DNA from 3 places in the Paenibacillus sp. Marseille-P2973 genome. Region 3 is predicted to be linked to each of the others. Evidence: riboswitches for the same ligand, from Rfam matches in the RefSeq annotation. Region 3 holds a riboswitch; each other region holds the start of a gene.
What was found. Region 3 has a riboswitch for thiamine pyrophosphate ahead of tenA (thiaminase II). Riboswitches for the same ligand answer to the same signal wherever they lie in the genome.

Region 1 (10,836 bases), on a different contig from region 3:
ATCGAAGTGGGCTATTCGTGGCAAGTGAGATAAGTGAGGTAAGTGAGGTAAGAGCGGTAAATGTGGTAAGTGTGGTAAATGTGGTAAGTATGGTAAGTGCGGTAAGTGTGGTAAGTGTGGTAAGTGTGGTAAGAGCAGTAAGTGCGGTAAGTGTGGTAAGTGAGGTAAGTGAGGTAAGTGAGGTAAGTGAGGTGAGTGCGGTAAGTGCGGTAAGTAAGCCCAGTGAGCTAAGTGTGCTGTGTGCCCCAAGTGCCCCAAGTGCTCCAAGTGCTCCAAGTGCTCCAAGTGCCCCAAGTGTGCTAAGCCGCCGAACTCTAACGGACATGAGGGACCTTAATTGGCCATAATTTCATTAATTTTAATTCTAACGGACACCAGAGACCTTAATTAGGCCAAATCTGGCACATTGCAGCCTAAATAAGGAGAATAGCGTCTCTCATGTCCGTTAGCCGATCAAAATCCCCGATTTTTAGCTGTTAAGGTCCGCTGTGTCCGTTAAAACAAACTAAGGGCCCCGAAGAAGAAGCGATTCCCAAGAATGGCCAACCCCCACTTTTTTAAACCTTCAACAAACTGCGGCAGCGTAGCTGCCACTATATCCCGTAGAATCGCCGTGTGTTATTAAACAGGATACGGGATCCCTCTGCCTCCGTTATCCCATGCAGACGAGCCCATGCCGCGGCCACCTCACGAACCATGCCGGGGTGCGTAGGCTGACCGGTAAACGGTCCTTCGAACGGCCAGGGACCGTCGGTCTCCGCCATGACGAGCTCGGCGGGGTAATATCGCGCCAAATCCATGATCTCCGGCTCGTACAGCAAATCCGGCGTGAACGAGACGAAATATCCGCGCTCAGCCATGCGGCGCACTGTATGTTCCGGGCCCTTGAACCAATGAAAGTGTGCCTTCTCAATCCCATGGCGATCCAGTAGATCGCACACCAGGTCCGCATCGTCGTAGACGGCATGAAGCACAACGGGTTTGCCAAGTCTGCCCGCAAGCTGTAGAAGCTGCTCGAGTAACTCGATATACGGGGAAAGGTCAAATGCTTCGCCCCGTTCCTCCGCTTCCAATCGCGAGTAATAAGGCAAGCCGATTTCACCTACGGCAGCCATGCTTGAGGCGTTCTCCTCGATCCATGACAACAAAGCCTCCGTTTCAGTAGGCGACGGGACCGGTTGTTCCGGATGATAGCCGAAGGCGGGGATCACAAGCCCCGGATATTGTTCGGAGAGCTCGAGGTTTTTCCGGGAAGAGGCCAGATCCATGGACACGCCTATCAAAGCCGCAGCTCCCAGTTCGGCTGCTTCTTTAATAAGCCGATGTTGGACAGCCTCCTCGTAAAGGTCAAGATGGATATGAGCGTCGATAAAAGGGAAGCGATCATCGGAGCGGGGCCCCGATGCGGCGTAAAATAAAGAATCCATTAATTAATTTCACTCCTATGCTGGAAGATGATAGTTCGGTTATTTTACTTTTTTCATCAAAATTCGTCACTTTTACCTATGCATAATTCTAACTTTTGGCCTATAATGTTAAAGAGTTCCATTACAAAACTACCACATTTTTGGAATTACAGAGCTAAACAAGTCAGACTTGGGCATTAGGGGGTAGGACCGGTGGCTGCTTCAACTATATACATAGAACAACTGAAATTGGACCAGGACCCGGACGCCGGAAAATGGCTAAAGGCGCTGCTGGACAAACATCCGGAAATTTATTACCACTCGACAAGAGTCGCCATGTTGGCTGAGAAGATAGCGGTACCGCTGAAATTGCCGGAACGGGAGACCGGGCAGTTGGTCAGAGGTTGCTTCCTGCACGACATCGGGAAGACCTTCATTCCGAGGGAAGTGATTACCCAGCGTGAGCCGTTGACTCATGCTCAATGGGAAGCGCTTAAGCAGCATCCTGTGATCGGTGCAGCGATGGCGGAGAGCAATCCGGGATTCGGTCCGGAAATTGTGCAAATCGTAAAGCACCACCATGAACGCTGGGACGGAAGAGGGTATCCTGACGGGCTTGCCGGAGAGGAAATTCCGCTGGGAGCACGTATCTGTGCTGTCATTGACGCGTTCGATTCGATGACGTCGAACCAGCTCTACCGCCGGAGACTTAAGCTGAGCGAAGCCAGGCTGGAACTAATCCGGCATGCAGGCACCCAGTTTGATCCGGATGTCGTTCATGCGATGATGGGCTTATCCGAAGAAACGTTGGAGATTTACTCCTTGTAAAAATGAGAACGCTTAAGTAACAAGCCAATCCGAAGAGGCGGAGGAAACCGTCTCTCAGATTGGCTTGTTACTTTGTTCTTCCTTCATTCGCGCGCTTATTTCGCGTTTAAGCTCCAGGAATCCGGGGTCCTCCATAACGCCTTCACTCCGGGGCCGGGCAAATGGCACATCCACCCGGTGGAGCACGGAAGCCGGACGGCCGGAGAATAAATAGATCGTATCGGATAGCAACAGCGCTTCATCTACACTGTGCGTGATCAGAAGCACGGACCGCCGGCTTGTTTCCCACAGATCGAGCAGCCAGCGCTGCATATCGCTGCGCGTCAGCTCGTCCAGGGAGCTGAACGGCTCGTCGAGGCATATCACTTCCTGCGGAGCGAGCAGTCCGCGCAGGAAGGAAGCCCGCTGCTGCATGCCGCCCGACAGCATGTGCGGGTAGGACTTCTCGAAGCCGCCGAGACCAGCCCGGACCAGCCACTCCCGGGCTTCCGCACGGGCCGCTTCGTTGGCGTCACCCGAAATTTCCCGGGCGAGCAGTACATTGTCCAGCGTATTCCGCCAAGGGAACAGGGCCGGTTTTTGCGGTACATAGCTGATAAGCCCGCGCTGACCCGTTACTTCCCGCCCGCCCATGCGCACGACCCCTTGGTCCGGCTCCAGCAGGCCCCCGATCACATGGAATAGCGTGCTCTTTCCGCAGCCGGAGGGACCGATGATAGAAACGAATTTTCCAACTGGCACGGTCAAAGAAATGTCGTTCAGCACCGGCAGCTGCTGGCGCCGTTTACGAAAAGCAAGGCTGATTCCCTGAATCTCCAGCGCGGCGGTATCGGTACCCGAGACGGAGGCGGATTTTTCGGTATTCATCATTGGCGAAAGCCCCCTTTTTATTTGTCTTCCTTCAGAGGTTTATAACGGACCAGCCATTTTTCCAACAGGGCGATCAGCGCAAACATGGCAAGGCTGATGGTTACTATGATGGTGATGGCCACGAATATTTTGTCCGTGCGAAAAGATGATTTCTGCAGCATCATGTAATATCCGATGCCTTTATCCGCTCCGATCCATTCGGCGATCACGGCCCCCATGACACTGTATGTGGCTGCAATTTTGACGCCGGATAGGATGGAAGGGAGAGCATGGGGCACCTCAAGTTTACGGAATATCTGGCCTTTGGACGCGCCCGCCATTCTCATATAATCCAGCATGACGCGGTCGGTACGGGTCAGCCCGTCCATGGCCGCGACGGCCACCGGAAAAAAGCAGACCAGGGTGATCACGATAATCTTCGGAAGAATGCCGAATCCGAACCAGATCATGAGCAGAGGAGCGAGCGCGATCGTAGGTATATTCTGACTAAGGATGATCAACGGATAAAGCGACGATTTCAGGAACGGAATATAATGAAGCGAAAAAGCTACCAGAAGCCCGGTTCCGGTACCGATGGCGAAGCCTAACAGCATAAGCCGCAGCGTAGCCATCGTATGCTTCCAGAGGCCGGCCGCGCCGCCCGTGGCCTCCCTGACGATATCGGAGGGGCTGGGGAGGATCCATTTTTCAATTTGAAAAATGGAGGTTGCCGCCTGCCAAACGGCCAAAAGCAAGATGACCGCCACTAAGGGCGGCCATATGCTGTTCCAGAGTCGGCGGAGCTTCATGGACGATATTTCTCGGTCAGCTTGTCCATGCTGACGCCTTGCGGATTGTAAGAGATTTTAATTTGCGAGATGATCCCCTTGCTGCCGAATTCCGTTACCGCTTCATTCATTTGCTTGACGATGGCCAGAAGTTCTTCCAGATCGCCTTCCATTGTCGTTTCCAGCGGATTGACCTGATACTTGACGCCGGATGCTTGAATAACCTCGATAGCGCGGTCGACATAAGGGATTACGTCTTCACCGTTCGGTGTTTTAGGAATGATTTGAATGCTGAGAAGTGCGTTTGGCATAATTGTTCATCCTCCAGACTTTTATTTAAAATAGGGCATTTATAGTGCGAGTTCAAAGTAACCTCTTATATTACTCAGGCAGAAATTCGTTGGTAAAAGCCTTGTCGGTATCCAGTTCTTTCTCGATCAAGCCCCGCTCATGCATCCAATCGGAGTAGTTCTGCCATACTTCGCGTTTCTGTTCTCCCCAACGGGCCGCGTCATCCTGGTATTTCGGGCTCAGCCATTTTTGGCTTGCCAGGACCAGTTCCTTGTCCAAATCCGGAACCGCCTTAAGCAGAATGTCCGCGGCTTCCTCCGGATGCTCGATCGCGTACTCATAGCCCTTGGAAGTGGCCCGCATAAAGGCCTTCACCAGCTCAGGGTCGTTTGCGGCCGTTTTTTCATTCGTTACGATAACCGGGGTATAATAATCCAGTTTATCCGTATAATCCTTAACATATTGCATGTCCAGCGGCTCGCCGCGCAATTCGGCTTCAATTCCCGTCCACGCATAAAAGATCCAGGCAAAATCGATATCCCGTTTTACCGCCGTAAAATAATCGGCTTCGCCCATATTGACGAATTTTACTTTGCCGACATCGGCCCCGGTCTGGTCCATAATCGATTTCAAGATCGCTTCCTCGACAGGGGAGCCCCAGCCGCCATAGGTTTTGCCTTCATAATCTTTAGGAGTTTTGATGCCCCGGTCTACCGGAGCCGCAAAGCCCGAGGTATTATGCTGAATGACTGCGGCGATCGAAACGAGCGGAACGCCTTGAGTGCGGCCCTGGGTCACGCCCTCCTGGTAGCTGATGCCGAAGGGAACTTCGCCGGAAGCTACCATGGCGTCTGCGCCGCCGGATCCTGGCAAGAGAATATCGACGTTCAGTCCTTCTTCTTCATAAAAGCCCTGTTCTTTGGCTACATAAAGACCGGTGTGGTTCGTGTTGGGACTCCAGTCGAGGACGATCTTAACGTCCTGCATGGATTTGGATGGTTCCTTGCCGGATGAGGCTGCTTCGTTTCCGGCCGCTTTGTTTGCCTTGCCGTCGCTTTGGCCGCAGGCCGTCAAGGCCGCGATCAGAAGTCCGCACAGCATCAGCAGCGTCCATTTTGTTTGCTTCACAGAAATTCTCTCCTTTTCGGATGTGGAATTTCCGCAGTTTCTCGTTCAATGCATTCCTGAAAACACTCTGTTGGCGGCAGCGTCCTCTGGGATCCGGATACAAAAAAAGCGCCCCGGATCGGGACGCGTAGGTTCATGGCTACGAAAAAACAAGCTCCATGCTAAACATTCTTCCTACGCTGGCATTACCCAGATCAGGTTAAAGGGTCAGTGTCTTGAGGACACAATCTCAGCCGGCCAATTTCCAGCTCCCCTGAACTATAAACTGCGGATTACACTAGTCATTATAGTCCGGCATCAACTTTCTGTCCAGCAAACTTGGTTTTGATTTGCTTTTTACATTCCGGCAGAGTATAATGAAAACAATTGAAGTTTTAAGAAGTGATATTCAGATATTGAAAAGAGTGTCAATTTTTAAAATGAACTTTTTTCAATATGTGAATTTTTTTATGTAAAAAAGGATCATGTTAATCTTTAAACAGGAGGTAATCTTTCATGGAAACAGGAACAGTAAAATGGTTCAACGCTGAGAAAGGCTTCGGCTTTATCGAAGTTGAAGGCGGAAATGACGTATTCGTTCATTTCAGCGCTATCACAGGCGAAGGCTTCAAAACGCTTGATGAAGGCCAACGTGTACAATTTAACGTTGTTCAAGGCAACCGCGGACCGCAAGCCGAGAACGTCGTAAAACTGTAATGCAGGCATAACTGCTCTTAACGCGTGCGTTAAGGGCAGTTTTTGTTTTTTTTAAGCATACGGTTGATGGTTTCCGGGGTTAGTTACTCATAGAGGTGCTTGGGCAAAAGAACTTTATAGGAGGTAATCATGAACTACCGTAAAAAAACGATTGAAGAAATTCCTGAAGAGAACACGCCGGTATGGTCTTGCATGAGCGAGGATTGCAACGGATGGATGAGGGATAACTTTGCGTTTGACTATGTTCCGGTATGTCCGCTGTGTTCCTCTGAAATGGTGAAGGGAACGAAGATGCTTCCGCAACTTATCAACACCAACTCCATGAAAGTGGACCGTTAAACCGGTCCGGATTTGCCTATGAATCATAATAAAGCTGCCTCCGGGGAATACAGGGGGGCAGCTTTTTTGAATTTATAGAACTCTTATGTAATTTTAAGCGCTAATATCAAGACCCGCTCTTGGTTTTCCAGTACAGGATGGCCAGTTGCGTCCGGTCGCGGACGCCGAGCTTGCCGAGAATATCGGTGACGTAATTTTTGACCGTTCCCTCGCTTAAAAACAACTGTCCGGCGATCTCCTTGTTGGACATGCCGTCGGCAATCAGCCTAACCACATTTTGCTCCGCAGTCGTTAATCCCGCCTCGGTCAGCTTGACATCGGATGGAGCTGGAGGAGCGGGGCGCAACAGTCCCGTCAATTTCCGCGCCACATCCGGGTGAATGAGCATGCTTCCGCTATGTACCGTTTTGATACCTTGAATGATCCGGTCGGGAGGGATGTTTTTGAGTAAATATCCGCTGGCCCCATTCCGCAACGCTTCAATAATAAATTCATCATCGTCAAAGGTCGTCAGTATCAGTACTGAAATGCCGTCAGACAACGCTTTGATCTTCTTCGTTCCTTCAACCCCGTCGCAGACGGGCATGCGGATATCCATCAGCACCACATCCGGATAAGGCCCGCGCCCGATGATCTCAGCAGCCTCAGCTCCGTTGGAGGCCGAACCGGCCACCTCGATTTCAGGATCCAGACCGATCAACAAGGTCAGGCTCTCCCGGATGAAAGGGTCGTCGTCCACAATAAAAACCGTCAGATTCGTTGTCGTCATAAGGCGTTTCACTCCGATCTCCCCATTGAGAATTATATTATCTCTTCATGCCGCACAACCGGCAGTCTTGTTGTTATCGTAAAGAACGGGCTCAGAGAGATATCCAACTGACCGCCCGCCAAAGCGCAACGCTCTTTCATACCTGTCAGCCCGAGGCCTTTCGTCTCGGATGGCATCGTCTCCGGCAGGGCGCCGTCATTGCTAACCGCCATGCAGACTTCACGATCTTTGTAGGAGATGACGATGTTCACGGACTCGGGATGTCCGTGCTTCAGCGCATTGGTGACAGCTTCCCGGGCGTTTTTGTACAGGATCAGTTCCTGGCTCGGATACAGGGCATAAGGATTTCCCTCCACCGTCAAATTGGTCCGCAGCCCGGTCTCCCGACCGACCTCTTCCAGCATGCGTCCCAGGGCGTGAATTCCCGAAACTTCCTCGGGAAGCTTCATGCGCCGAACCGCCGCTCTCATCTCGTCCAGCCCGGAAGTCAATTGATCGCGAATTTGCAGCAGCATAGTCATTCCCTTGTCCTGATCCTTCGGGATAATCTGAAGCGCCGCTTCCATCATCATTTTAGCCCGGATCAGACGGTGACCTACATCATCGTGGAGCTGGCGGGAGATACGGTTTCGTTCCTCCGCCTGCGCTGCTCCTTCCACTTGCTTGGTGAAAAGCAGCAGCCGGTTTCTCGTTTCATCCAGCTCGTAATGCTTTTTGCGGAGATCGTCGTACCGGGTATCGGCCGATTGTTTATTTGTGGCGAAGTTCCGGAGAAGAGCGAGAAGGAGCCCTGTGATCAAAAGGAAAAGATTGCTGGCCGCAATCCACGGGAGAGGCTGACCGTAAACGGCATAGTTAAGCGCGGCAACGTGAAAGCCGAATAAGACCCAGCGGGAATAGGGGTGCGGCAGCCGCATATATAGAAACACCGGAGTGACGGCAGCGAAATCGGTCAATTCGCCATAAGTCTTGCAGAACCAGGCCATATACATGATTTGTACGACCGAAAGGACCGCAAGCGGAGCTTCGAATACAAAAATCTGGCCCGCCACAAGGAGGCCCAACAGGCATAAGACCCGAATTAAATACAGCCCGTATCCGGGTTGCGAGAGCTCGTAAATCTGAAGGAAGCAGGTAATCAGGGCGATTCCGTAAGCCAGCGACAGCAGGGTTCGTTTAGGCATATTCCCCAACCTTTTTTCTTATGTACTGCAAAGCTGGATTCATTATAGCACAACACCGTTTCGGTAAAAGTCCTTTCTTCAAGAAGAGGTGACTATGGTCACCCGCAAGTTATGACCATCTCTACCTTCGGAAGCGGAGGGATCTTGATAGAATGAATACAGGAATTGGGAAAAGAAGACGGAAGGCGGGGAAGAACGATGGCTCTTGTAGAGATGAAAGATGTGATTAAACGTTATGGGGATAAACTGTCCGTGGATCATTTGAATCTGTCCATTGAAGAAGGGGAGATCTTCGGGCTGCTCGGTCCGAACGGGGCCGGCAAAAGCACCGCGATCAACATGATCGTCGGGCTGCTGCGGATGGATCAGGGAGAAATTCGGGTTGACGGCATTTCCGTTAAAGAGCAGGTGCTCGAGGTCAAGCGGAGAATCGGACTTGTGCCGCAGGATCTGGCGTTATACGAAGGAATGCCGGTGGCCGACAATGTTGCCTTTTTCGGGAAGCTGTACGGCTTGCGAGGCCGGCAGTTAAAGGAACGCGTCGCTGAATCGCTGGCCTTCGTCGGCTTGGCGGATCGGGGAAAGGAATTGCCAAAGACATTCTCCGGCGGCATGAAGCGAAGGCTGAATATCGCTTGCGCGATTATGCATCGTCCCAAGCTGATCATTATGGACGAACCGACTGTTGGCATTGACCCGCAGTCCCGTAATCACATCCTGGAGTCGGTCCGGGAATTGAACCGGTTGGGGTCCACCGTGATTTATACAAGTCATTATATGGAGGAAGTGTCCGCCATTTGCGACCGGGTGGCGATCGTCGATCAGGGGCATGTGATCGCGTGCGGAACCCAAGGAGAGCTGCGGGAACGCGTGGCCGACGAGGAGAAAATCAAAATCAAGGCTACTGGGATTAACGATCAGGTTATCGGTGAACTGCGGATGCATCCGCGGATCTCTCGGGTTATGCAGGAGGGCAACGATGTGGAGCTGTATACGCCTTCGTCCCAAAACGATCTGCAGGACATTCTCTACATCTGCGCCAAGCATGACGCCATCATCCATTCCGTCGTGTGCGAGCAGCCTACGCTGGAAACGCTCTTCTTGAATCTGACCGGGCGCACGCTGCGGGATTAGGGGGACGGTACGATGAAATTATGGACGATTTTGTGGTTTGAAATCCGCAAGCTAATCCGGGCGAGGGTAGTGTTGCTAAATCTGTTTTTACTCCCGCTCCTGCTAATCTTTATCTTGGGGAATGCCTTATCCGCCGTGTTTGACTCCGGAGAGGATATCAAGCTGGATAAATCCGTGGTCACCTTGGTGAAGCCGGCGGGGGAAGCGGCTGGAGATTTCGGATTGCAGGAATTCCTAGATAGCCCGGAGATCAAATCTTCGATTGAAGCCCGCAGCGGGGTTAGCCGGGAACAAGCGGAAGCTGACCTGCGCTCGGGAAAAATCGACTTTGCCGTAGTAATCCCTGAAGGCTTCGAAGCCAATGTCAACATGGGGCAGCCTGCCCACTGGGAATATATATTAGGGAAAGACCATCTGAAAAACCATGTTGCCACCATGACTTTCGACGCTTACCTGGACGAAGTGAACCGGATACAGGCATCGGCTATCGTATTAGGACCGGAAAAGGCGATCCCGGCTCAGGCGGATGCGGAGAACAACGCAGCCTTTTCATATGTCGAGAATGCTTCATTGAACGAAAAGGGCGATTCGTATTCGGCTTTTCAATATTACGCGGCTTCCATGCTGATCATGTTCCTGCTTTATTCCGGGTTGATGGTCAACGAGAGCCTGAACAGCGAAATCGAAGGAAAGACGTTATATCGGTTGGGTTCGATGCCGATTAGTCCACTGCAGATTTTTGTAGGGAAAATATTCGGAAACAGCATCGTTACGCTTCTGCAGGCCGCGGTCATTATTTTTGGGACCTCCTGGTTGTACGGGGTTAAATGGGGAGCCCATCCGGGGTATCTGCTTGCGATTTGCGTATTGGTCGTATTGTGCTCTATGATGCTTGCCGTTACCGTCTCTCTTTTAAGCAAGTCTCAGACCACGGCGAACGCGATCGTGCAGTTTATTATCATTCTGATGACTTTCCTAAGCGGAGGCTTCCAGCCGATTCCGGTAGATCTGATTCAGAAGCTGAGCGAAGGAACCGTAAATCACTGGGCGCTGCAGGGGATATTGCGCATTATGCTGGACGCGGCTCCGTCAGAAATTTTACACCATATTCTGATGCTGAGCATCGTCGGTGGCGTACTACTGCTGATTGGCATGATTTCGTACCGGAAGGCGGGATATCAATATGAATAGTTTGACGATTGCCTGGAATATGATCCGGCAGATCGCCGGCACGAAAAAGGGGGCACTCCTTCATATTCTGCTCCCTTGCGTGGTAATCACCCTGGCGGTTGCCTTGATGGGGCAGCAAGAGTCCAGTAAAGCACGGATTCTATACGTGAATGAGGATGGCGGGACAGCAAGCACGCATTTGCTGGATGAATTGAGGGCGAAGCCGGACTACATGCTGAAAGAGATAGAAACCG
Region 2 (10,836 bases), on a different contig from region 3:
CAAAATATGCCCGCAGGTCTCCCGGTCCAATGGATCATGCTGATTCTGCTGGGCCCATTGACTGTATATTCCAGTTTTCGGACGTATGTGCAGCCGGCGGACGTTGTTTTTCTGCTGCCCCAGGAAACCGGGATGAAGGAGTATTTCAAGCCCGCGTTTCGCAGCGGTATCATTTATAAACTGATCGGGCTTTATATCGTTCTTATGATCTTATGGCCTATGTACATCCGCAGTGAGGCCGAAGTGAAGCATCCGCTTTGGGTCGTTCTGCTCGTTCTGTTGTTTCTCAAGTTGTTGAGTGCCTATGGAGCTTGGCAGGAGCTGAGAATTTCGACGGCCCGGGCCAGAACCGGATACAGGCTGCTCCGGTGGAGTTTTATTTTGCTGCTGCTCGCGGCTTGGTTATGGCAACCGGCATGGAAGAGCGTCTTGTTCATGCTGCTGGTCGGTATCAATTATATACTCGCGTTGCGGTTCCCGATGAAGCATGCTGTTCCCTGGGAGAACCTCATTGCGGCTGAAAAGTCCGGCGCTGCCCGGGTAATGCTCTTGCTCGGCTGGTTTGTGGATGTTCCTGCGGAAGGGCAAAAGGTCTCTCACCGGCGCTGGCTTTCCAAGCTCGGTAACGGCATCTCCTGGTCGCGCGAGGGAGCGTACCGCTTCCTGCTCGCCAAAACGTTTTTGCGCGGCGAATTGCTTGGTATCGTGGTCCGTTTGACCTTGCTGGGCATGTTGGTCGTAGGTTGGAACGGGAAAAACTGGCTTGGCGCCGTGCTGTACCTGTTCTTTATTTTCCTGGCGGGTACGCAGTTGACCGCCCTTCGCCATGTTCATGGAGATACTCCCGCGGATGCTTATTACCCGATTCCCGCCGGCTCCCGGCAGAAGGAAGTCGTGGCTCTGGCCTCGCGCGTGCTGCTGGCGATCACAGTGTTGATGTGGGTACCGATGATATTTGCTCCGGGGGGCAATCTGACGATCCTTATCGGCAGTCTTGTTGTCGGGGTCGGCTTGGCCTTCGGAATGAAGTCTTCCTGGAACCGTAAATGGAAGGAAGAAGAAGAGGATTGAAACATGCGCGAGCATGTAAGAGTAGGCAAGAGCAGGCAAGAGCAGGCAAGAGCAGGCAAGAGCACAAAGCATGCAAGAGCATTCAAGATCACAAAAACATAAGCATGCAAGATCTCAAGTACATGCAAAAGAAGACCGCCGGAACTTACTCCGGCGGTCTTCTTTACGTTTATAAATTTCTTATAAGAAAATGGTGCGGCTGATAATTACCAACAGAATAAAGAGTACCAAAATTACTCCTGTGCTAGTAAAAGCGCCGCCGTAGCCGCCTCTTCCTTCATCTCCAACTCCGCTCATGTACAATTCCCCTTTCTCAAAGAATAGATCGTTCGTACAAAATATTCTATGAGCAGGGCGTACTGAGTGCTTGGGCGGATATAACGGGAAGTTGCGTAAATGGGTTCAGCCTAGCCTTGCAAATCTTGAACGCCCCGGTATATGAGATCGAACAGATCCTCCAGATTCTCCTCGGCGATGCAGGAGAAGGCAATCCGCAGATCGGTATCGCCGAGGGCGATGGTGCCTACGCCATATTCGCGGATCAAATGCTGACGCAATTCTTCCGCATTCACCGTGCTCAGCTTGAGGCACATGAAGTAACCCGAATTGAAAGGGTAGTATTCCCAAACATTTCCGTATTTGCCGCTGTCCAGCAGGGCTTTGACTTTGTTAGCGCGGCCTTTCATGACCTTGAATTTATCTTCCTTCTGAGCTTCAAACTCCGGAGACTTCAAGGCTTGAAGCACAAAGGTCTGGGAAGGATGGGCGCCGCTGGATACGGTCGCACGGATAATGCCGATCGTTTTTTGCTCCAAGGCGGCCAGAACTCCCGCCTCCTCGGCGGCATAAGTGATGAACCCGACCCGGAATCCCCATACGTACTCTTCTTTTGTAGCGCCGTCAACCTTGACAGGCAGAATGCGCGGATGGCGTCCGGCCAGCTTGCCGAACAGCGATTCCGACAAGGAGTCCTCGAAGAACAGTCCGAAATAGGCATCATCGGTAACCACCACGACGTTGATTCCCGCTTCGGCGGCTTCCGTGACAGCGTCAATGATCTCTTCGCCTTCCTTGGCTCCCGGCGTGTATCCGGTCGGGTTGTTCGGGAAGTTCAGAATTACGATCGCTTTTCCCTTGTCCTTTTGGGCCAGGAGAGCTTCGCGCAGGCCTTGGCTGTTGAATCTCATATCGTCGGTAAACAGCGGATAGTTGACGATCGAGCCGTGACGACGGATGCCGAACGTCAACTCGTAGTTCTCCCAGTTTTTATCCGGATAGATGACCGCATCGCCTTCATCGACGAACAGGTCGGCTACGATGCTGAGGCCGTGGGTAAGCGCGGTGGTAACGACGGGATTGCCGAAGTTGCGGTCAGCAAGTGACGGGTTTTCCCGGATCATTTTTTCGCGCCATACGGTGCGAAGCTCCGGTTTGCCGGCCGGAGGCGCATAAGGGTACAAATCCTGCGGCTTATAAGCGGACAGGGTGTCTTGAATAGCGGCCAGATGCATCGGTCCGCCGTTCTCGGTTGCGATGCCGATCGTGGCATTGTATTTTTTCGCTCCGGCCGTCGCTTCAGCGGACTGGCTCAGAATGCCTTCTTTCGGGAAATAAATCTCCTTGCCAAGAGTGGACAGCATTTCGTACACATGGATATTGCCGGACTTCAAATTCTCGTTTAACTGCTCCGCGAGTGGGTTCATCACGTTTCATCCTTCCGATCGGGTTTGATAATGGACAGTTCCGTTTTGACTGCCTAACATTATATCATTTCGTCCCATTACCGTCACGGTCAAATCGCGCTCTACCCGGGAATTCAAGCATGCCGCGGACAAAATTTCTTCATTAATTCAATCGTTTCGGGATCGAGCGGAAGGTTCCGCTCCTGAAGCCCGTCCATAACCCCGGAAAACTTTCGTTCGTTCATATTTTGTCCAAATTTGAATTTGGCGCTGACCGTTTCGGGAACGATTTTAAATAATGCGACGCTCTTAAGCTGTCCCGTATACTGAGGATCATCGGCCCGAATAGGGTCGTAGCCGCCTTCCGGCTGAAGCTTCTCCATGAACAGCGTCAATGCCGTCGCTTTTTCCTCCGGGTCTTGAACTTTTTCCGCTCTGCCCCGGACCATTACGCTCTTGAAAAAGGCGGAAGCCGGACAAGCCAGATTCGGATCGGTAAAATAAGACGGAATGATCGCATATTCCTTGGCTACCGTAAAGCTCACCCTCGGATCATGCGCAAGATGCTTCATCTTCTCCCCGGCCAGACTTCCGTGAAAATAAAAATTTTGCCCGTCATACGCAAAGTAGAGCGGAGTTACCCGGCTCCATCCGTCCTCTCCGACCGTGCCGAGAAATCCGAAGCTCATCTCTTTCAAAAAGGCCTCGACTTCCTGTGCTTCCTCTACTTCAAATTCTTTTCTTCTCATTTCAGTTCCCCTCCGCTTGAATGGGTTGCATTTCGATTTCGAACAACCCGTATATTTCTAACAGTTTATTTCCGGAATTGACATAAAAAAAGAACCAATTTACATTAATTTTAATAGTCCACTTTAAAAGTTAGAGGAGGGTTTGGTTTGAACTTCTCCATTCCGTTAGATGTTTATAGCGAGCAGTACCGGTATAAATATCTCGCTTTATATCATGCGATCCGGGCTGCCATTCATGACGGAACTCTCCCGGCGGGCACGCGTCTTCCTTCTTCTCGGGAATTGGCTGAGATCTACGGCTTGTCCCGGGGAAGCGTGGCCCATGCTTACGACCTGCTGCAAGCGGAGGGTTACGTCCATTCCGAGATGGGAAGCGGAACGTTCGTGTCCAAGGTAATGCGGCCCAGTGCAGAGCCCGGCGGGGAGGCGGCGGATATCTGCTTGTCCCCCTGGGGGACAAGAGTGATGGAGCAGGCGCCGCCGGATGATCCGGGAAGTGGCGAGCCGGAGAGCGGTCCCGCGGGCGGCGTCATTTCGTTCAAGGACGCCGGACCATCGGCGTCCGCATTTCCGCACGCCGAGTGGAAGAGCGCGCTCGCCTGGGCCGCCCGGGAGAAGCGCGGCCCAGGCGGCGGACCCGCCGCGGACACGGCGGCGGGCGATCCGGAGCTGCGCGGCGCCATCGCAGCGTACTTGCGGCGCAGCCGCGGCATAGCGGCAGATGCGGAGCAAATCTGCCTGTTCAATGGCTCGATGCAGGCGATTATGCTGCTCACCCAGCTGCTGCTGGGTGAGGGCGAGCAGGCCGTGCTGGAGGACCCGTGTTACCACGGGATCTCCAAGGCGGTGGCCGCCTGCGGAGGGATCGCCGTCCCCGGGACGGTGGACGGGGACGGCATCATCCCGCGCGATTGGGACGCGCGGGTGCTGTTTGTAACCCCCGGTCGCCAGTTCCCGACCGGGGCGGTGCTCTCGCCTGAGCGGCGGCAGGAGCTGCTGGCGTGGGCCGCGGCGCGGAATGCCGTCATCGTCGAGGACGACTATGACACGGAATTCCGCTGGGGCGGCCGCCCGCTGGAGCCGCTCAAGGCGCTGGACCGCGATGAGCGCGTCGTCTATATCGGCTCGTTCTCGAAGACGATGTTCGCCTCATTGCGCATCGGTTATGCCGTGCTGCCCCGCAGCCTGGTCCCGCCGGTCCTGCTGGCCAAAGGGCTTTACGAGCCGGTGCCCCCGGCCCGGCTGGAGCAGCGGGCGCTGGCCCGCTTCATGCGCCGGGGCGATTACGAGCGGCATCTGCGCCGGATGCGCAGAATTTACAGCGCGAAGCAGGAGTTGTTCCGCCGCACGCTGGAGGCGGAAGTCCCTGGTTTATTCGCGCTTAAGCAGGCGGATGCGGGCCTGTTGTTGTTTGCGGATTGGCGGCATTCGCCGGAGGAATATGCGGCTTTTAAGAAGGCGGCCCGGAATCGTGGCGTGCAATTTAGGGACGGTGACGTTTACCGGTTGACCCCCGGCCCGCCTGCCGCTTGCTTCAGCCTTTCCCATCTGGAAGACGACCAAATCATAGAAGGCGTATTTCGAATGGCTCTTGCGTGGAAGGATATTTAAGAAATTTGCGAATAGGAGTATAATCGAAATAATACTTGCTGTATTTTTATGCAGGTATCATTCAAATTCTAAGAGTGCGAGTTCAAAAAGTCAGGTTTTCAGGACCAAGAAGGTTGGATGAAGCTAGGGACTGAGTAGCGGAGCGTACATAAGGTACGTGAGCAACGGAAGGCCCGGCTGAATTCAAGATTCGACGTCGAATCCGCTTCATGATCTGCTACGTCGTGGAAAGATGACTTTTTGAACAACCTCTAATAGTCTTCAGGAGGTAAGGAGATGCTCCATATATCCCCGTCCTCGTTCATTTTGAAGCCGGCCTTTGCCAAGATCGTATGCGAACCAGGTTGGAAATGGCATAAGCGGGAAAAAGCGCTGCAAAACTACGATTTATTCTATGTATGGAGCGGCGAAGGTACGGTGGTTTTGAACGATCAACCCATTCAGGTCGGCCCGGGAAGCTGTTTTTTGTTCCGCAAGGGCGATCATACGAGCGCTACGCATAATCCGCAGCGTCCGTTAGTTTTAACTTATATTCATTTTGACGTCGACGAGCCTGTCACCGAGGTACCTTCATCTTACCGGAAGCTGGAGGATAGGCTGGATTTTGAATACATGCTTTCGCGTTATGTCCGGCTGTTTTTGGTTAAGGCGTACGGAGCCGAAGAGGAAGCGCGCCTCATTTTAAAGCAGCTGCTGATTTATTTACTCCGGGAAGAACGGGAAGTGCCCCGGGAGAAAAAAGTAAGCCATCAACTGAACGAAGTGATTCAAGAGGTGGCGAATTATTGCTCGCAGCACCCGGGGCTGCCGCATAAAGTGGAAGATTTAGCGGCGCGTGCCGGATTGTCGCCAAGATATTTCTCGATTAAGTTCAAGGAAATTATCGGGTTATCCGTGCAATCCTACATTATCAAGACCCGGATCGACCGGGCCCAGCATCTGCTTTTGCACGCCGGCATGAACGTTACCGAGGTGGCCGACGCGCTTGGATACCGTGATATTTTCTTTTTCAGCCGTCAGTTCAAGCAGTATACCGGAAAAAGTCCGTCCGAAATTCGCTGATTCTTGTTTCACCTTTATTCTTGGCGGGTAATTGTTTTTTATAGCCGAGGTCCGGGAGGAGGTGTACAGCAATGAGTAAGAGACGGCGGATGCGCAGCAGAGCATGTTCAGTACCGGGAAGCGGTATTTTTCGTTACCGTTTTCGTCGGCCAAGACGGTCCGACCGGGATGATGAAACCTGGTTTTAAGCCGATTGGCTGGGATATGATATGTCATTTCCAACATTAATTTCATGCGCCGGGAATTACGATTCCGGTGTTCAAATAAGATATGATTGATAAAGACGGTCGATCGGAGCTTGCTCTGGACGGCTGTTTTTTTATGGGGTTATTTAGAGGCGGCTGTCCTTCCGACTTTGGTCCAGGAGGAATCTGGTCTGCAGCCAGTGTTCATTTATCCTCCGGTGGATTACGATAGTAGCATCGATTTATATGAGCGCACAAGAATACATAGAGAACCCCATATGAGGAGGACAAAGAATGAATACAAAATATAAACCGTTAGCGATTGCGGCGGCGACAGCAGTATTGGTTATGCTTACCGCTTGTTCGGGAGCGAACGAAAAAGCGAAGGAAATCGCCGAAGCGGCGACAGGGGCGATCGGGCAAACGGTAGAAAAAACCGTCGACGGTCAGGTAGAAAGACTGAAGGAAAACGGAACGACGCTGGAGCTTTCGGCTTCGACACAAGGCGATTCGGCTTCAAAGCTTACGCTGGATAACAGTGTTGGAAATGTGGAGATTCAGGGGACGAAGGGAAACGAAGTTACGGTAAAAGCGAAGATTTGGGCGCACAAGAGCACCTTCCGTAAGGTTGATCTGCAAGAAGTGCTTGATCAGGCGGCCGTATCCATCACCCCTGAAGGAGAAGGGCTTATCGTATCTACACATGCGAAGGACGATCCGGACCGAAGTCTTTGGGAGTGGGCAAAAGAGAAATACAATTATTCCGAGTTCAGCATTGATTACACGATCGGTCTTCCCGAACATATTACCGATTTCCGGGTGACCAACAATGTCGGAGACATCACTCTTACCGGGCTGAGCGGAAGCTATGATGTTGATAATGACGTAGGCCGAATTGTAATTGTGGATGCGGGAATTACGGGTGAATCGAAGGTGAACACCTCAACGGGCAGTATCGAGCTTAGCATAGGACGGATGGAGAGCGGCGGGAATTTATATGTTAATGCGGATATTGGAAGCATTGAAGCCACGCTGGCCGATTCGGTGAACTGCGATCTGGAAACGAATGCCGATATCGGCGGGGTTGATGGGGCACCGAAAGGCAAGAGCAAGCGGGGAGACGGAGGTCCGCTTCTGTCGCTGAACGCATCCGTAGGGGCCATTACCGTAAAGTAACTGGCCCCTCGGGTTATTTGGAAGGCGGGTAGAAGCGCCCCAGGAGTTCGCCCATCTTGACCTTTTGGCCGACGGCGTGCTCCGGGGACGGCTCGAAGGTGCCGTTCTCGGTCAAGAGCACCACTGTGGAGCCAAATTCGAAGTAGGCCAGATCGTCGCCTTGATTCCATATCTCGGCTTGATCGTCGGTATAGCGGATGCTGCTTACGTTCATCGCTCCGACCTTGACCACGGCAATCTCTCCGCGTTCATGCGATATGTAGGTTATCAACCTCTCGTTGCGGCTGAGCACGTATTTCATATTCCGCATGCTGAAATCATTGACGGGATACACACGGCCTTTAATATGCTCGCTTTCCACCAAGGTACCGGCTACGGGAGCGTGAATCCGATGATAGTCGGTCGGGCTCAGATAAAGGACAAAGGCATATCCATGCTCATAGGTCTGCGCATGCGGTGAATGGTTAAGCAAATCTTTCAGGGTGTAATCCTGGCCTTTGACATTCAGAATCGTGCCCGACCGGATTTCCCCCATAAAAGTAATGAGCGCATCGACCGGACTGATCAACCCGCCTTCCAGCTGAGCAATCGGCCGCATGCCGCTCTTTAGTTTTCTCGTAAAAAATTGGTTTAGCGTACGGTATTCTTTCAATTCCATCTCTGCCTCATGCAGCGGAATACCGTATGATTTTGCGAACCAAGGAATTAAATAGCGGCTCGCTTGCGAATGCGAGAACCGGCCCATTAGCCTGGAAATCCACTTTCGGGAGGTCAGTTCTGTCATCCATTTCATCCAGTTTGCGGCCAAGTCGTATCCCCCTAACACCATGATCAACGGGACAATAATCCCTTTTCCACTTCCGCTAATATTGACATAGAATAGGCTTGAAATCAACTGCGAAAGTGCCTTCTTGTTTTTTTGCTTGATTATTTGGAAGGTTCTAGAGTATATTTATTCCAATCGCATAAGGGATACGGGGGCTTGAGTGAATCAGGCTGAGATGGCAGCTTAACCCGCTGCAGACCGTTAATCTGAACTGGATAATGCCAGCGTAGAGAATCTAACGTTCCGGAATGCATGTTTATTACTCATGCTTTTCTCCCGTGGACCTAGCAACCGTCTGAGCTTATTCAGCCGGTTTTTTTGCGTCCAAACCACTATTTAGTCAAAAGGAGGATTTATCATGCAAGAGAGTTTGAATCAAGGAAATGGCCCTGGGGCGCCTATTCCCGCCCAGAGAAGGGGTCTGAAGCTGAGCGACATTCTGGTGACGATACTGGTATCGCTTGTGCTCGGAGTAATCTATCACTTCTGGTCTTCCGTCTACAAGCTGTTTTCCCCATTGTTCTTTCAAGCGGACGAACTGGTCTACGGCATGTGGTTTATTGCTGCAACCCTCGTCTTTCTGCTGATTCGAAAACCCGGTGTAGCTGTTCTGGCCGAAGTGGCGGCGGCCCACGTGGAGATTTTGTTCGGGAGCGAATGGGGGATTCAACTGGTGCTATACAGTGTGCTCCAGGGGTTAGGAGCTGAGCTCGTGTTCGCTTTGTTCCGTTACCGTAAATTTTCCGGCTCCGTGGCTGCTCTGGCGGGAGTCGGCGCCTCCGTGGGCTCTCTGATCCCCGATATTTATTACGGTTACGTCGCTGACTATAGCACTTGGATGCTCATTGCCAAATACTCGATGCGTGCAGTCAGCTCCGCTTTGATTGCCGGTTATCTGGCCTATGCTTTGGCTAAGGCGGTAGAAGCGACCGGCGTCACCTCGCTGCTTCGGCCCGTTGCGGCGAAGGATTACGCCGCATTGGAAGATTAACGATGGATCTTTTGCGGAACAACGCCACAGCATCAAGTACATACACGGAATTCAATACGGCTGCGGCGGTTCGGGATTTACGTCTCAAATATCCTGAGACGGACTCCTTTGTGTTTAAAGATCTCTCCTTCTCGGTCAGGCGCGGAGAGAGACTGCTGCTGCTTGGGCCAAGCGGCAGCGGAAAGTCAACGCTGCTGCAGGTGCTTGCGGGCATCATTCCGGGGCTAGTGGAGGTGCCTATGAGGAGCTCGGAGCAAGTGATTCCCCCATCGTGGGGAATGCTGTTCCAAGATCCAGATACTCAGTTTTGCATGCCTTTTGTTGATGAGGAACTGGCCTTTGTGCTGGAGAATCGGGGAATTCCAAGAGAGGAAATGCGACCGCGGATGGTAGATGCTCTAGAACAAGTCGGGCTTCATCTGCCGGAGATTCATCTTCCGATTGATTCGTTGTCCCAGGGAATGAAGCAGCGGCTGGCCCTCGCTTCAATTCTGCTGATGGATCCGGAGGTACTGCTGCTTGACGAGCCTTCCGCTCTGTTGGATCCAGAGGGGCGAAGGCAAATCTGGGAGGCAGTTTCCCGGGTGGCCGAGGGAAGGACACTCATTATTGTCGAGCACCGGATCGAGGAGGTGCTTGATCTGGGGCTGGTGGATCGGGTAGCCTTGTTCGGCCCCCAGGGACAATTGTTGGGGCAAGGGGCTCCGGAGGAGTTGTTTGTCCGCTGCCAAACGGAATTGGAGGAATACGGGATCTGGCATCCCGGCGTCTGGGATCGTTTTCGGGCATCGGAAGGCCAAGCACAGGAAGCGGAAAAGGGGATCATGCCTTGGGCCAATTCCACCCGGCTGACTGCCGGGGAACCATTACTCCGGCCGGTTATCGAGCTTTCCGAGTTCCAAGGCTTTCGCGGGGACCGCACGGTTATTCAGATCGAGCGGGCTGAAGTGTACCCCGGGGATTTCATTGCGGTTACGGGCCCGAACGGGGCCGGAAAAAGCTCGCTCCTGCTTGCGCTGATGGGACTGCTTCCCTCCGAGGGAAGCTATCTTCTATGCGGTGAACGGTTCGACGGAAAGAAGACTCGAACCCGGCAAATCCTGGCGCTGTCGAAAAAAATAGGATTCGTCTTTCAAAATCCCGAATTTCAGTTTGTCGAGAACCGGGTCGACCGGGAAATCGGTTTTTCGTTAATAGAAGAAGGGTTCTCTTCGGAAGAGATTCAGCGGCGAGTAGATCATGCGCTGGACCAATTCGGTCTTGTCGGATTAGAGCTGCGTCATCCGTATCAATTATCGCTCGGACAGAAGCGGAGATTGAGCGTGGCGGGAGCAGCTGTCATGGAGAGACCGGTGCTGCTGCTTGACGAGCCGACGTTCGGGCAGGATGCCGTGAACACTTTTGCTATTTTGAATTTGTGCGAGGAAATGCGGCGTAGAGGAACAGCGGTCGTGATGGTAACCCACGAGGAACAGATTGCGGA
Region 3 (10,836 bases):
TCGCATCCGAAGAGCATCCGGGTCCATGACCGGGCGACGCTATTCAATCTGCTGATCGGGTTGAACGGGTACACGATTTCTACAGGCGTGCTCAGTTCGGACCTCAATGGAAACGAAATTATTCCAGTCCCGCTCGATTGCAGTGAGAGCATCAATGTCGGCTGGATTTGTCATAAGCATGCGACGCTTTCCAAGTTGGCGTTGGCATACGTCGAGGCTCTGAAGGAGTCCGTGAAGATTACCCAGGGCTAGCAAAAAGATAGATATAGCTTTTGGCTATAACCAGTTATAGCTTATTAGAGTTACTCTATAGCCGGAAAGGTATGGTATTTTTCTCTTAACGAATTCAAATTCAATCGTGAAGAGGAGATATCAGCCATGTGCAACGTGACGACGGTTCAAGGAACATCCAGAAAGGCGGCGCCATACCGGTTTGATGTAGTGGGCAGTTTTTTGCGGCCGGAGGCTTTGAAGAAGGCCAGAGCGCAATTCGGCAAAGGAGAGATTACGGAGGCCGAGCTGAAGCAAATTGAGGATCGCGAAATTATCCAATTGGTCGAGCAGCAAAAAGCGGCCGGACTTCAGGCCGTGACGGACGGAGAGTTCAGACGTTCCTGGTGGCATTTGGATTTCATGTGGGGACTGGACGGCGTAGAGAAGGCAGGATCGGAAAAAGGCTACCAGTTCAACGGCATTGAGACAAGAGCGGAAACCGCGCGTTTGAACGGGAAAATCGGATTTTCCGACCATCCGTTCGTCGAGCACTTCCGGTTCTTGAAGCAAGCGGCAGGAGACGACGTCGTTGCCCGCCAGACGATTCCGGCGCCAGCGCAGTTCCTGGCGGAGCTGCTCCGTCCAGAGAACAAGGCAAGTACGGACAAGTATTATAGCAGCACCGACGAGTTGGCGAGAGATACCGCTCAGGCTTATCATAAGGCGATTCTTGCTTTTTATGAGGAAGGATGCCGCAACATTCAACTGGATGATTGCACATGGGGCATGCTCTGTGACCGGGAATTCGCTAAAACGATGCAGGGTGCGGGGGTGGATACGGCCGAAATCGCGAAGCTGTATGCCCGCGTAAATCAGGAGGCGGTTGAGGGATTGCCGTCCGACCTGGTCGTAACGACCCATGTATGCCGCGGCAATTACTACTCCACCTGGGCTTCGTCTGGCGGATATGAGCCGGTTGCGGAAACGTTGTTCGGAATACAGCATATCGACGGCTATTATCTTGAATTCGATACAGAGCGGGCCGGGGATTTTACACCGCTGAAAGAGCTAAAGGATCAACAGGTCGTCTTGGGATTGTTCTCTTCCAAAACAGGAGTGCTGGAGGACAAGGATGTCATTGTCGCCCGCATTAAAGAAGCAGCGGAAATTGTGGGCTTGGACCAAATTTGCCTCAGCCCGCAGTGCGGATTTGCCTCTACGGAGGAAGGTAATCTGTTGACGGAGGAAGAACAGTGGCGGAAGCTGGCCTTCATCAAGGAAATTGCCGAGGAAATATGGAGCTAGAGAATATAGTGAGAGCGGGATCCGGTGCATATCGGGTTCCGCTCTTTTTGCGAGGAATTCATGGATTATCAAAACAATAAATATAGATTAGAATTGCTATTATGCAAGGCAGAAAAGGAGGGATGACATGCAACGGACGGAACAGTCCGGCTGGAAAGCCGGAGCAGGGCTGAAGACCCGATGGGGGCGCCAGGTCGACCCGCAGCGAGTGCTTCCGGAATACCCGCGGCCTCAAATGGTCAGGGACGAGTGGATGAATTTGAACGGGCTTTGGGAATATGCGATCACTCCCAGGGCGAAAGGGAGCGGTACACCGGACTTGTGGGACGGTCTAATTCTGGTTCCATTTCCGGTAGAGTCGGCTCTGTCAGGGGTGCAGCAACCGCTGGGTCCCGGGGAATTGTTGTGGTACAGGAGAACATTTTCCGTGCCGGACAATTGGAAAGGGCGAAGGCTGCTGCTGCATTTTGGGGCGGTGGACTGGGAAACGGAAATCTGGGTCAACGGGCGTAAAGCCGGAGAACATACCGGAGGTTACACCCCATTTTCCCTGGATATTACCGAGCATTTGAATGCAGGAAATGCGGAGCGGAGTCAAGAGCAAGAGATTATTGTTCGGGTCTGGGATCCGACGGACACGTTCGGGCAAGAACGCGGCAAGCAGGCTTTGAATCCCAAGGGGCTGTTCTATACGGCCGTCTCGGGGATTTGGCAGACTGTATGGCTTGAGCCGGTTCCCGAAGCGCATATCGCCTCCTTTCGGCTGGTGCCCGACCTGGCGGACGGGGAGTTGTCCGTATTTATACATATTGATTCTGCGAATGGTGGATCCGATTCCGCACATAACCGCATTGAGGCGATAGCTTATGCGGATGGCGAAATCGCCGCAACCGGGGGTAGTCCGGTTGGCGGGGAACTGAAGCTTTATTTTTCGAAAATGAAGTTATGGAGCCCGGACAACCCGTTTCTGTACGATCTAACCGTCCAATTGCATGCGGAAGACGGAAGCACGCTCGATACGATACAAAGTTACTTTGCGATGCGGGATTTCCGTGTCGGGAAGGATAAGGCCGGCGCAGTCAGACTGCTCCTGAACGGGGAGCCGCTGTTCCAGCATGGTGTCCTGGACCAAGGGTATTGGCCTGACGGTTTATATACCGCTCCGAGTGACGAGGCACTGGCTTATGATGTCGAAACCGTGAAGAGGCTCGGCTTCAACATGGTGCGGAAGCATATTAAAATCGAACCCGCCAGGTGGTACTATCATTGCGACCGGCTCGGACTGATTGTTTGGCAGGACATGATTAACGGCGGCGGGGGCTGGAACCATTTGCATCATTTCATCCTCCCTAATTTTGTAAGCGCAATCAAAGTGAAAGACGACAAGTATAAGGCCTTGGGCAGGTCGGAAACCTCAAACCGCGACAACTATCGCAAGGAATTAAAAGAGATGGTGGACGCATTGTACAATGTCCCGTGCATCGGGGTGTGGGTTCCGTTCAATGAAGCCTGGGGACAATTCGATGCCGCGGACATTGCGGAATGGCTCAAGGCCTATGACCCGTCCCGTCCGGTGGACCATGCCAGCGGCTGGCATGATCAAGAGGCGGGCGATTTCAAGAGCGTGCATATCTATTTTCGCAAGCTGAAAATGCCGAAGAAGTCCGGCGGCCGCGCGGTCGTGATTTCCGAATATGGGGGCTACAGTCTGATGGAGGAGGCGCATGTGTGGCGGGAAGGCAAAGGCTTCGGATATAGGAAGTTCAAGAGCCGGGAAGCGCTGAACGCCGCTTATGCCTCACTGATCAAGAAGCAATTGAAACCATTGCTCAATCAGGGGGTAGCCGCTGCCGTCTATACCCAACTGACCGATGTCGAGACCGAACTAAACGGAATTCTGACCTATGACCGGGAAATCGTCAAGCTGGACGAAGGGTTGCTGAATGAGCTTCATGACGATTTGCTGAACGAGCTGCGTAACGACATGATGGAAGGGGTTGAGGTTTATTAAAAACGGGGGCATTTCGTCAAAAAATTGGACATTGATCTGGATTCTTGGCATGGCGGGGCAGGTTTGCTGGAACATCGAAAATTCCTGGTTCAACACCTTTGTTTATGCCAAAATCGCCAAAGATCCGTCCATTATTTCATGGATGGTCGGCATCAGCGCGATCGTATCTACGCTGACCACCTTCTTGATCGGGACCTGGGGGGACCGGGCCGGAAAGAGGAAGCCGTTTATCGCCGTCGGTTATATTTGCTGGGGTGTATTTACGATGGTTTTTGGAGCGACGGAGTTTATCCCCAAAAATCCCTTGATCATCGCCATCGTCGTCATCGTAGCCGCCGATGCCGTCATGAGCTTCTTCGGCTCGACCGGTTATGATGCCGGATACAATCCCTGGACTACGGACATTTCAAATGTGCATAACCGGGGCAAGCTCGGCGCGGCTTTTGCCGCCATGCCGGTGCTGGCTACGATATTCGGGGCCGTCGTATCCGGAATGCTGGTGGATGCCCTTGATTTCTTTCCCTTTTTTACGATGATGGGCGGTATGGTAACGGTGACGGGGATACTCGCGCTGTTCATGTTGAAGGATGACCCGGGTTTGAAGGCAAGGAAGCTGGAAGGCGGCTACTGGCGCCAGTTTGCCGGAGTGTTCCGGGTACGTACGGTGCTGGAGAATAAGGAATTATTTTGGGTGTTCGTGATTAACGCCGTGTTCTTTACCGCTTTTAATGTCTATTTCCCCTACATTACTATCTATCTTAACAACTACCTCAACATGAGCTACTCTCTTTCCGGCGCTTTACAGGGCATCGGGCTCGTGGCCGCCATATTCCTGACGTTGCCGGCTGCCGGATTCATCAAACGAGGCAAGCTCGCCTCCGTCATCCTGTTTGCCGTGCTGGCCAATGTTACAGGATTGCTTATCATTTCCCGGTTTTCCAGTCATTTCGTGCTGTTGATCGGGATTTTCGGAGCCGGAATCGGCTATGTCCTGATGATGCAAACGGTGACCGCCTGGGTCAAAAATTTGTACCCCGAGCAGCAACGGGGGCAATTTGAAGGGATCAGAATGGTGTTTGCCGTCTGTCTGCCCATGGTGATCGGGCCTTTGCTTTCGGGATTCGTGATCACGCAATACGGAGTACACAGGGTTATTGATGGAGTTTCAGGCATGGTGCCGACCGAAACGCTCTTTCTTGTATCGGCGCTGGTGACGATTCTTACGGTATTGCCGTTAATCCCGGCGGGGAGATTCGCCAAGATGCGACTGCAGTCGGATGCTTCGGAACCAAAATAGAATCATACTCATATGGAGGTGCGGCTAAAGCTATGCAACAAAACTATCAACATCAGATCGTTACGCCGGGGGACCTGCTTGACGGCAACGGCTCTCTTTTGCAGAAGGGATATTCGACACAGGCCGTGCTGAATTATAACCGTTCCGGAATTAAGGTACCACCCTGGAAAATCAAAGAATGGGATTTCTATCAGGTGTCCAATGACGATTACTGTCTGCAGCTTACGATCGGACATGTATCTTATGCAGGCAGTATTGCGGTGAAGCTGTTTGAATTTGCTACCGGAAAGCATTATGAGGTTTCCCGGATGCTTGCCTTGCCGTTTAACCGTTTGCGTATGCCGCTATCCGCCGAAGAAGGGGATCTGACCTACAGCCGGAAAGATATGTTCATGCAATTTCAGGTGTACGAAGGCGGAAGAAGACTGATTTGCCGGGCCGGCGGCGGCGGGAACCTGCCGAGGATGGAGGTCGACGTCGCCCTGTCCCAGCCCGACAAAACGTCGCTCGTCATCGCCACGCCTTTTGACGAGCATCGCTCCTATTTTTATTACAACCATAAGATTAATTGCATGCCTGCTACAGGCTCTGTAAAGGTTGACGGTAAGGAGTATCGTTTTGAGCCGGATTCTTCCTTTGGGCTGCTGGATTGGGGTAGAGGGGTATGGCCGTTCCGTCACGAATGGTTTTGGGGAAACGGCAGCTGCTATGTGGACGGGAAACGCTTTGGCTTCAACATTGGCCATGGCTTCGGCAACACGTCGGCAGCCACGGAAAATATGCTGTTCTATGACGGAAAGGCCCATAAGCTGGGCCGGGTCATCTATGATTTGCCTGCCGGCGGCTATATGTCCAAGAAAAGAATTACGAGCGATGACGGAAGATTCGAGATGGAGTTCACGCCGATTTATGACCAGCAGACGGCGACGAAGCTGTTGTTCGTGGACAATAAATGCCATCAGTTGTTCGGTACGTTTACGGGAAAAGCCGTGCTCGACGACGGTCGGGTCCTGGAAATTAAGGAGATGGTAGCGTTTATCGAACATGCGGTAAATAATTGGTGATTTGCTTGGTTAAGCCGGGAATTAAAGGGTTTAAAGATAGTAGGATGGAATTATTATACAACTAAATTTTAATGTCCTGGAAATGAAGGGTGACTGCGGATGACCATTGTAAAGGAAATAATACTCCAGTTATTTTTTGCCCTTATGCCCTTTCTGATGTTCAATGTTTATTACCGGGATTCGCCCCGGAATTACTCGCGGAAATTCATTATAATTACTACTGCGATCTGCTTGTTCTTCTCCATGACCTTCGGGGCAAGCGCAGTGACCGGGTACTATTATGACATAAGGTATGTGTTTCTCTTCTTCGGACTCATTTTCGGCGGCTTGCCTGCAGGTCTCATTCTGCTGCTGGAATTTGTACTGTACCGTTTGTACTTGGGCGGCGACGGGATGGGAATTGCGATGGTGATCATGTTGATCATCTTTCCCCTATCCTTGGCTTTACGTCGGATGTACTTGGCTGCCAGGCAAAAAGTGCCCGTCGTATTATTGGCGGGCTTCATTTTCTTCTTCGTACCGCTCCTGTTCGTCTATTTGTATAATCCGGATCCTATCGAAAATAATCTGTTGTTTCATATATTTGTTGTTCCGGTCCAGAACTTTATCGGCAATTGGCTGCTGATTTCGTTGTTTCAAAAGGCAGTGAAGGATAAGGAGCTGTTTATCGAATACGCGCAAAATGAAAAAGTCTTGGTGATTAGCCAGGTAGCCGCATCGCTGGTTCATGAGGTACGCAACCCGCTCACTGCGGTAAAGGGGTTCCTCAAGCTGATTCGCGAATCCTCGCTGGAACGGGATAAAGTCAATCGTTACATAGATATTTGCGTTAGCGAAATGGAACGTACCGAATATATACTCTCGGAGTATCTTTCCATCTCAAAGCCCTTGACGGATCATCAAGAATCGACCGATCTGTCGAACCTGTTGAAAATAACGGTGGAAGTGATGCGCCCTTATGCGAATATGAACAATGTCGCGCTGGAAGGGCAGATCCCGGAAGGCCAGATATGGATTCTGGCCAATCCCGAGAAAATCAAACAGATACTTATGAATATGATCAAGAACGCGATTGAAGCCTGCTACGACTCCACGGAGGGAAGGGTGACCCTGGAACTGGGGGCAGTTGGCGGAGAAGCCGTGTTGACGATAGAAGACAATGGGATCGGGATGACGAAGGACCAAATCGAGAAGTTGGGCTCTGTTTTTTTCTCCACCAAGGCCAGAGGGACGGGGCTTGGCCTTACGTTCTCCTATCAGGCGATTCAGGCAATTGGGGGAACAGTATCCTTGAAGAGCGTCCACCGGGGAGGGACCCGGTTTACGATCACCTTGCCCTTGCATGAACGGGCGGAAGCCAAGTGAATAAGGTTTAGCGGCCGGCTGGCCTAAAATCGCACGCTTCGGCATATCCATGGGATATAAAGGAGCGTGAGAATTTTTGGACAAGATCGTGGAACGTTATTATGAGGTAAAACAGCAGCAGAAAGAGCTGGACCGGGAATTGGGGGAGCTTCGCCAAGCCATTCTGGATTACTGCCGGGATCAGGATACGACCGGTCTGGATCTCGAAAGCCATAAGGTAACGCTCGTCCTGCAAAACCGGAGGGAATACGATGAGAACCGGTTGTACGAAGCCCTGCCCGACCTCGAGCTTTGGCGAATGCTGTCCAAGCCGGATTCCGGTAAAATCGCGAGCTTGGTCAAATTAAAGGTCATTTCGGAAGAGAAGATCAAAGACACTTATGCGATCAAGAATGTTACCCTGCTGCAGGTGGATAAGAAGTAATTAAAGAGTCTTCCCTCGCGACGTGTTTGACAAATCTTGTAAGCCTGGGGTACAGTATGTATCAATAGAATAGGAAATCCACTAGGGGAGCCGTTAAACGGCTGAGACAAGAGACGAATTCTTGGACCCTTTGAACCTGATCTAGTTCGTACTAGCGTAGGGAAGTGGAGCCGGCCCTTCAAAGGCGATACGTATGTTCGTATTATATTGCAGATGAAGCCGCTCCGTTTCCGGGGCGGTTTTTTTGGTATGCGGATTCCTATTCTAAAACTATTTACCGGAGGTGGGCGTTGGTGAACTTTACCGAGGAGGTACGCCGGGAGGCGGATGGTCTGTTCGACGCGATCTATGAGCATCCTTTTGTCCGCGGAATTGCGGAAGGAAAGCTGGAAAGGGAGCAGCTGATCCATTATGTCAAACAGGATTATGAATATTTGAATGCGTATATGCGAATTTACGGGATCGCGATTTCGAAATGCACGCGGCGGGAAGATATTGAAATGTTTAATGAGCAGATTGGCTTTATTTTGCACAGCGAGGTTCATCCGCATCAAAATTTCTGCACCGCTGCGGGGGTGACATATGAGCAAATGCAGGGCTATCCGCTTGCTCCTTCCGCGCACCATTACATCAAACATATGCTGACGGTTGCCCATGAAGGAAGTCTTGGCGAAATGCTGGCGGCGCTGCTGCCATGCCCTTGGACATACCTGGAAATCGGCCAAAGGCTGATCGAGGAAGTCCGGCCAGAGCCGTCTCATCCCTTCTATGACTGGATTCAATTTTATGGGGGGCTCGCGGGTGATACCACGGTGAAGCTGCGCAAACAGGTGGATTTATGGGCGGAAGAGGCCGGCGCGGCGGAGCGGGAGCGCATGAAGGAGCATTTTATGCATAGCTGCCAACTGGAATACCTGTTCTGGGACATGGCATATAAGCAGGAAGAATGGCCCGTTCCGATGCGGGCGGCGGTGTTTTGAGCCGGGCAGACTTTATTTTCTTTTTCAAATCTATCTATTTCATAAAGAAAGGTTGATTGAACAATATGAGTATGCTGGAAAGAGAACTGTCCTCACTTCTTGCCAAATTGCAAAAGACGAAACCGCTCGTTCATAACATGACCAATGTAGTCGTGACCAATTTTACGGCCAACGGGCTTTACGCGCTGGGAGCCTCTCCCGTTATGGCTTACGCACCGGAAGAGGTCGCCGACATGGCGAAAGTCGCGGGCGCGGTAGTGCTGAATATCGGAACGCTGAACAGCGACCTTGTGGAGGCGATGATCATCGCCGGGCGTTCGGCCAACGAGAACGGCGTTCCCGTGCTGCTTGATCCGGTCGGGGCCGGGGCAACGAGATTCCGGACGGAATCCTCGCTGCGGATCATGCGTGAGGTGCGGGTTTCGCTGGTGCGGGGAAATGCGGCCGAGATTGCGCATCTCATCGGCGAGACCCGCGAGATCAAAGGCGTGGACGCCGGTGACAGCGGAAGCTACGACAACGCCATCCTGGCGGTCCGGGCCGCCCAGGAGTTGGGAACGGTTGTAGCCATCACCGGGCGGGAGGATGTGATCACCGACGGGAAGCTGTGCCGGGTGATCAGCGGCGGCGACGCGCTGATGACGCAGGTAACCGGCACGGGATGCCTGTTGACGTCGGTGTTGGGCGCTTTTGCGGCGGTCGAGGAGGACTTGCTGCTCGCCGGGACGGCCGGGCTGGCCTTCTATGGCACGGCGGCTGCCCGCGCCGCCGAGCGAACGGCCGCCTTCGGCCCTGGCAGCTTCCAGACCGCCTTCCTGGATGAGCTCGCGAAGCTGCATCCGCATTCGCTGAAGGGCTACGCCTCCGTCCGGGAAATCCAGGCGGCGACGGCCGGGGGCCTGGTGTGACCCGCCACGGCCTTGCCAAGGCGCTGACGGTCGCCGGATCGGACAGCGGCGGCGGAGCCGGGATTCAGGCCGACCTCAAAACGTTTCAGGAACTGAACGTTTACGGCATGTCGGCCATCACGGCGGTCACCGTGCAGAACACGCTCGGTGTCAGCGGGGTCTACCCGCTGCCGGCCTCAGCGGCAGCGGAGCAGATCCGGGCTGTCGGCAGCGATCTCGGCGTCGATGCCGTGAAGACCGGCATGTTGTTTAACGCCGACATCATTCATGCCGTTGCCGAAGAGGTCCGGCGCTTCCGCTGGGAACGCCTCGTCGTCGATCCGGTGATGATCGCGAAGGGCGGGGCTGAGCTGCTTCAGCAAGAAGCGGTGCACGCGCTGGAGAAGGACCTGCTTCCGCTGGCCTTGGCGGTTACGCCGAACATCCCGGAGGCGGAGGCACTCTCCGGCGTGACGATCCGCACGATGCAGGACCGGAAGAAGGCCGCTGAGATCATCAGCGCCATGGGGCCCAAGCTGGTCGTGATCAAGGGCGGTCATGATGAAGCCGGGGGTGGAAGCGACAGCGGAGCGGACGGAGCGGATGGAGAAACAGCCGAGGAAACCAGCGGTGACTATGCCGGAAAGATCGGACCGGGGGAACCGCCTGAGGTAGAAGGGCGCGGCGGCGGGATCGTAACGGACCTGCTGTACGACGGCAAGTCCTTTACGGAACTGACCGGCAAAAGGATTTCCACCCTACATACGCATGGTACCGGCTGTACCTTCTCCGCTGCGCTGACCGCGTGTCTCGCCAAGGGCATGGCACCGCTGGAAGCGGTGAAGCTGGCGAGAGACTTTATTCAGGCAGCGATCGAGGATAGCCTGGAGCTTGGCCATGGCCACGGTCCGACCAATCATTGGGCCTACCGCCGACGGCAGGGAGGGGCTGGCTGATGGCAGAGGGAAGGATTTCCGCTGATCAAATGCGCGAATATTTGCGGATGTATCTGGTTATCGGCAGCGTCAACTGTCAGGAGTATCCGCTTCGGGTACTGGAAGAAGCGCTGGCCGGCGGCGTCACGCTGGTGCAGTTCCGCGAGAAGGGCCCCGGCTCGCTTGCCGGAGAAGCGCGGCTGGCGCTGGCGCTTCAAATGCAGGCGGCCTGCGGCCGCGCCGGGGTTCCGTTCATCATCAACGATGATGTGGACTTGGCCCTTCGGATCGGGGCCGACGGAGTCCACATCGGACAGGATGATGAGGACCCGGCAAGGGTCCGCGCTCGCATCGG

Region 1: another riboswitch for thiamine pyrophosphate. It lies ahead of KB559_RS12260 (ABC transporter substrate-binding protein); the one in region 3 lies ahead of tenA (thiaminase II).
Region 2: another riboswitch for thiamine pyrophosphate. It lies ahead of KB559_RS17680 (ECF transporter S component); the one in region 3 lies ahead of tenA (thiaminase II).

What each region holds. Positions count from the first base shown of each region.
Region 1 covers NZ_JAGQEH010000005.1:29,838-40,673, reverse strand. The annotation lists gene KB559_RS12285 (TatD family hydrolase) at 594-1,427, opposite strand; gene KB559_RS12280 (HD-GYP domain-containing protein) at 1,620-2,234, shown strand; gene KB559_RS12275 (ABC transporter ATP-binding protein) at 2,289-3,104, opposite strand; gene KB559_RS12270 (ABC transporter permease) at 3,122-3,892, opposite strand; gene KB559_RS12265 (thiamine-binding protein) at 3,889-4,182, opposite strand; gene KB559_RS12260 (ABC transporter substrate-binding protein) at 4,253-5,263, opposite strand; TPP riboswitch at 5,445-5,555, opposite strand; gene KB559_RS12255 (cold-shock protein) at 5,786-5,986, shown strand; gene KB559_RS12250 (cold-shock protein) at 6,116-6,325, shown strand; gene KB559_RS12245 (response regulator) at 6,432-7,094, opposite strand; gene KB559_RS12240 (sensor histidine kinase) at 7,127-8,278, opposite strand; gene KB559_RS12235 (ABC transporter ATP-binding protein) at 8,477-9,412, shown strand; gene KB559_RS12230 (ABC transporter permease) at 9,425-10,603, shown strand; gene KB559_RS12225 (ABC transporter permease) at 10,596-10,836, shown strand, end outside.
Region 2 covers NZ_JAGQEH010000009.1:117,080-127,915, reverse strand. The annotation lists gene KB559_RS17720 (ABC transporter permease) at 1-1,071, shown strand, start outside; gene KB559_RS17715 (YjcZ family sporulation protein) at 1,252-1,368, opposite strand; gene KB559_RS17710 (aminotransferase class I/II-fold pyridoxal phosphate-dependent enzyme) at 1,479-2,774, opposite strand; gene KB559_RS17705 (pyridoxamine 5'-phosphate oxidase family protein) at 2,888-3,502, opposite strand; gene pdxR (MocR-like pyridoxine biosynthesis transcription factor PdxR) at 3,650-5,113, shown strand; gene KB559_RS17695 (helix-turn-helix domain-containing protein) at 5,390-6,175, shown strand; gene KB559_RS17690 (hypothetical protein) at 6,655-7,536, shown strand; gene asd (archaetidylserine decarboxylase) at 7,550-8,344, opposite strand; TPP riboswitch at 8,501-8,612, shown strand; gene KB559_RS17680 (ECF transporter S component) at 8,721-9,353, shown strand; gene KB559_RS17675 (ABC transporter ATP-binding protein) at 9,356-10,836, shown strand, end outside.
Region 3 covers NZ_JAGQEH010000007.1:64,759-75,594, reverse strand. The annotation lists gene KB559_RS15440 (LysR family transcriptional regulator) at 1-252, shown strand, start outside; gene KB559_RS15435 (5-methyltetrahydropteroyltriglutamate--homocysteine S-methyltransferase) at 379-1,518, shown strand; gene KB559_RS15430 (glycoside hydrolase family 2 protein) at 1,646-3,529, shown strand; gene KB559_RS15425 (MFS transporter) at 3,516-4,826, shown strand; gene KB559_RS15420 (DUF2804 domain-containing protein) at 4,859-5,890, shown strand; gene KB559_RS15415 (sensor histidine kinase) at 5,990-7,255, shown strand; gene KB559_RS15410 (hypothetical protein) at 7,332-7,679, shown strand; TPP riboswitch at 7,753-7,859, shown strand; gene tenA (thiaminase II) at 7,973-8,659, shown strand; gene thiM (hydroxyethylthiazole kinase) at 8,725-9,567, shown strand; gene thiD (bifunctional hydroxymethylpyrimidine kinase/phosphomethylpyrimidine kinase) at 9,564-10,502, shown strand; gene thiE (thiamine phosphate synthase) at 10,502-10,836, shown strand, end outside.